Regions from separate parts of the Kitasatospora sp. NPDC002040 genome, predicted to be linked through region 2. Evidence: riboswitches for the same ligand, from Rfam matches in the RefSeq annotation. Region 2 holds a riboswitch; the other holds the start of a gene.
What was found. A riboswitch is a leader RNA that binds a small molecule or an ion and turns the genes downstream of it on or off. The one in region 2 is predicted to bind cyclic di-AMP.

Region 1 (2,194 bases), on a different contig from region 2:
TAGGTGCCGATGGTGACCCACTTGTCGTGGCCGACGGCGTTCGCGTCGGTGTGGTACTTCAGGCCGGACTTGACGTGGTTGGTCAGCTCCAGCAGACCGGCGTTGTCGGGGTGGTACTCGAACGAGTCGATCTCCCCGTTGCCGTTCTTCCAGGTCCACAGCGCCGGCCAGGCACCGGAGCCGGCCGGCAGCTTGACCCGGGTCTCGGCGTAGTCGCCGGTCTTCACCTGGAAGCCTTCCGAGGAGTACTCGGTGGTGAGCAGCCCGGTGTCCCAGGCCTGCTTGCCGTTCTCCAGGGTGTGGCTGGAGGGCTTGGCGGTGAAGGTCGCCACCCCGCCCGAGACGCTGACGCCGTTCTGGCTGATCCAGTCGAGCTTGTTGTCGTCCGGGTTGTGGGTGCCGTAGCGGTACGAGCTGCTGCGGTCGCCGACCCACTTGGAGCCCCAGGCGATCCCGTTGTCGAACTCCTCCGACCAGGTCAGCGCCTTGCCGGGGATCGGTGAGGTCCCGGCCGGGGTGGTGGGGGTCGGCGTGGGGGTCGGGGTCGGCACCGGGGTGGGCGTGGGGGTGGGCGTCGGGGTCGGGGTGACCGCGCCGCCGACCGTCAGCCGCTGCGACGGCAGGTTGTGCCAACTCCCGTTCAGGTCCTGCCAGAAGCCGAACTGGGTGTACGTGCCGGCCGGCAGCGAGCGGGCCCCGCTGGTGAAGTTCACGCCGCTCGGGCAGATCTGCACGTTGCTCGCGTTGCCGGGGAAGTCGAGGTTGCGGCCGGCCGCGTCGCGGACGCCGACACCGAGCGTCTTCGCGGTGAAGCAGCTGCCGGAGTGCACGGTCAGACCGGCCTTGGTCGCGGTGTTCGCGGCCATCGAGCCCGGCGTGAGCCGGTCCTGGGTGACGGAGGTGGCGGCCTGGGCCTGGCCGGCCAGCGGAGCAGCGGCGATCAGCGGTACGGCCACCAGGGCGGCCGCGCCGAGACGCGCAGGGGTCAGGGCAATACGCATGGGCAGGGTCCTCGTCGACGCCTACGAGGTGAGCTGTCGGGTTCGGGCCGGAGGACTGCCCGGCCGCGCGTGCGCGCGGCTTCACCCCGAGCGGTTCCCTGCCGGGGCAGGGGTGACCGCAGACTGACCTGGTTCCCCCGCTCCTGTCCGAACTCGGTGTGGTCGAGTAACCGTCGACGGGCGGACAGGACTCGGCGTCCCGGCGACGGCGTCCGCAGCGGCGCGGACAACTCCATGCAGGCTAGGCAGATTGTCCGACCATCGACAATGAGACCTCTCTCACATCCCCGGAAAACGGGCGGAATCAGGACGGCACTCCCGGTCGCACAGGAGGAATTACCGGTCCTGCTCACACGAATTGCCGAAATCCGGCAAACGGTGACCCAAGGGCCATTCCACCGCATCCGACGGCCGGTCAACTGCCGTTCATCCCAGGCCAATCAACTCGACGGGCCGGTGTTCTTATCATACGCTCGGCGCTCAGCGGGGGTTTCGCAGCGGCATTCACGAATGCCTGCTGCCATCTTTCGCCGACCAATCAACTCCGCCCCGATAAACGGAAGTTCGACCGACTTCTCCGTCCCGTCAGCGAAAGGCACAGACATATGCGCGCACCGCGCCCGTGGTTCAGCAGGTCCGCCGGAGTACTCGTCACGGCTCTCACCCTCGGCCTCCTCACCGGAGGTGCGGTCGGCCCGGCCAACGCCGTGACCGGCGACGTCCCGATGGACGACGAGTACTCCTTCACCGCCAAGCTCGCCATCGGCGACCAGGGTCTGAGCTGCTCCGGCGTTCTGATCGACCCGCTCTGGCTGCTGACCGCGAGGAGCTGCTTCGCCGACGGCACCACCCCCGCCGCCGCCGGCCCGCCGAGGCTCGCCACCACCGCGACGGTCAACCGGGTGGACCTGGCCGACACCGCGTCCGGACGGACCCTCAAGGTCACCACGCTCGCCCCGCACGCCGACCGCGACCTGGTGCTGGCCAAGCTGGAGTTCCCGGTCTTCGGGGCCAACCGGATCAAGCTCGGCAGCACCGCCCCGGCGGCCGGCGAGATCCTCACGGTGGCGGGCTTCGGCAGCACCCTGAGCACTGCCGCGCCGACCAAGCTGCGCGCCGGCGATTTCACGGTGCAGAGCGTCGACGCCGGCGGCATCGGTATCAGCGGCAGCTCCCCGAGCTACGTCTCCGTC
Region 2 (2,194 bases):
GGAGGACCAGGACGACCTGCGCGACTGGGCCGGGGCGATGATCCGTCACCACGGCGGCCAGCGCGGCGGGGTGGGCCGGGCGGTGAAGAAGATCAGGACGTACCTGCTGGAGCTGATCCACCGGAAGCGGGCCGATCTCGGCGACGACCTGATCTCGGGGCTGATCCGGGCCAGTGACCACGGTGAGCACCTGACCGAGAACGAGGCCGCCGCGATGGCCTTCATCCTGCTGTTCGCCGGCTTCGAGACCACCATCAACCTGATCGGCAACGGGACCTACGCGCTGCTCCGCAACCCGGCCCAGCGGGCGCTGCTGCAGGAGTCGGTGCAGCGCGGCGAGAAGGAGCTGCTGGCCACGGCAGTGGAGGAACTGCTGCGCTACGACGGTCCGGTGGAGCTGGCCACCTGGCGGTTCGCGACCCACCCGCTGAGCATCGGCGGGGTGGACATCCCGGTCGGCGACCCGGTGCTGGTGGTGCTGGCCGCGGCCGACCGCGACCCGGCCAGGTTCGCCGGGGAGAACACCCTGGACCTGGCGCGCAAGGACAACCCGCACCTCGGATTCGGTCACGGCATCCACTACTGCATCGGTGCGCCGCTCGCCCGGATGGAGGGTCAATTCGCCCTCGCCACGCTGCTGACCAGGCTGCCGGACCTGCAACTTGCCGCCGATCCGGCCGAGCTGCGCTGGCGGGGCGGCCTGATCATGCGCGGGCTGCGGGAGTTGCCGGTGTCGTTCACCCCGGAGAACTGACGGCGTGTCGGTCAGATCTGATCGGGCGTGATCTGAGTACGCATCAATCCGGACATACCAGTATGGTTTGTGGACGTCCCGCTGCGCAGCGTGATTTATGTGTGATCTGTTCGACATAAGCTTGTGATCCATCTGGTCATCTGCTTACTCTCCCTGGTGTTCGCAGCTGCGAACCCCGTGCGCGGAACGCCGAATCCTGCCCGCCGCGCTGCCGGGACACCGACCAGACCCTTGGGCAGGGGCGGGGGACCCACGTAATTCGCCGTCCCCCACGGCTTGGGGTGAAGCCGCCAGCGATGGCGGCCGGGCCACCTCCCGGTCCGAACCCGACAGCTCACCTCGCAGGCGTGCGGAGAGGGACTTCTTCATGCTCTTCACCGGTTCGGGCCGTCATCGTCGTCGTACGCAGGCCGAGAAGGTCATCGCCGTCGCGGGAGTTGCAGGCGTCGGCCTCGCGCTGCCGCTGCTGAGCGCCACCGGCGCCCACGCCGCCCCGGTCGACACCTGGGACAAGGTCGCCCAGTGCGAGAGCGGCGGCAACTGGAGCATCAACACCGGCAACGGCTTCTACGGCGGGCTCCAGTTCACCCCGAGCACCTGGAAGGCCTTCGGCGGCCAGTCCTACGCCGCGCAGGCCAACCAGGCCAGCAAGGGCCAGCAGATCGCCGTCGCCGAGAAGGTGCTCGCCTCGCAGGGCCCCGGCGCCTGGCCGGTCTGCTCCGTCAAGGCCGGTCTGACCAAGGGCGGTTCGCCCGCCCAGGTCGACACCTCGGCGGGCAAGGCCTCGCGCTCGGAGACCCGGGCCGCCGCCCCGAAGGCGGAGACCAAGGCCGCCCCGAAGCAGCAGGCGGCGCCGAAGCCGGCCACCCCCAAGGCGGCCGCGCCGACCGTCAGCGCGCCGAAGCACGCGGCGCCGAAGGCACCCGCCGCCACCGGCGGATACACCGTCAAGTCCGGTGACACCCTCTCCGGCATCGCCGCCGCCCAGGGGCTGGACTGGCACCAGGTCTACCAGGCGAACACGGCCGTGATCGGCGGCGACCCGGACCTGATCCTGCCGGGCCAGGTGCTCAAGCTCGGCTGACCGGGCCGCACCGATCCACGACACACCGTCAGCGCGGGGCCGCACCGGCTCGTTCCGGTTCGGCCCCGTTCGCGGTCATTCAGGTGAACTACCGGTGAGTAGCCGGGCCACACGGTGAGACAGGACCAAGGTCAGCGTGGTCCCGGGCCGAGGTGCGGTTAGGCTCTGGTCGTAAACGACAACACATCCCGCTTCCGCCAAGGAGATGCCTCGTGCCGTCCATTGATGTCGTCGTAGCCCGCGAGATCCTCGATTCCCGCGGCAACCCCACGGTCGAGGTCGAGGTCGGTCTCGACGACGGCAGCACCGGCCGTGCCGCCGTTCCGTCCGGCGCCTCCACCGGTGCCTTCGAGGCT

Region 1: linked by a shared signal. The riboswitch ahead of ABT118_RS24035 (glycoside hydrolase family 16 protein) and the one ahead of ABT118_RS10985 (transglycosylase family protein) in region 2 are both predicted to bind cyclic di-AMP.

Annotation. Positions count from the first base shown of each region.
Region 1 covers NZ_JBEOXV010000012.1:134,161-136,354, forward strand. The annotation lists gene ABT118_RS24035 (glycoside hydrolase family 16 protein) at 1-1,001, opposite strand, end outside; cyclic di-AMP (ydaO/yuaA leader) riboswitch at 1,005-1,170, opposite strand; gene ABT118_RS24040 (trypsin-like serine protease) at 1,607-2,194, shown strand, end outside.
Region 2 covers NZ_JBEOXV010000003.1:155,020-157,213, forward strand. The annotation lists gene ABT118_RS10980 (cytochrome P450 family protein) at 1-754, shown strand, start outside; cyclic di-AMP (ydaO/yuaA leader) riboswitch at 966-1,116, shown strand; gene ABT118_RS10985 (transglycosylase family protein) at 1,122-1,838, shown strand; gene eno (phosphopyruvate hydratase) at 2,051-2,194, shown strand, end outside.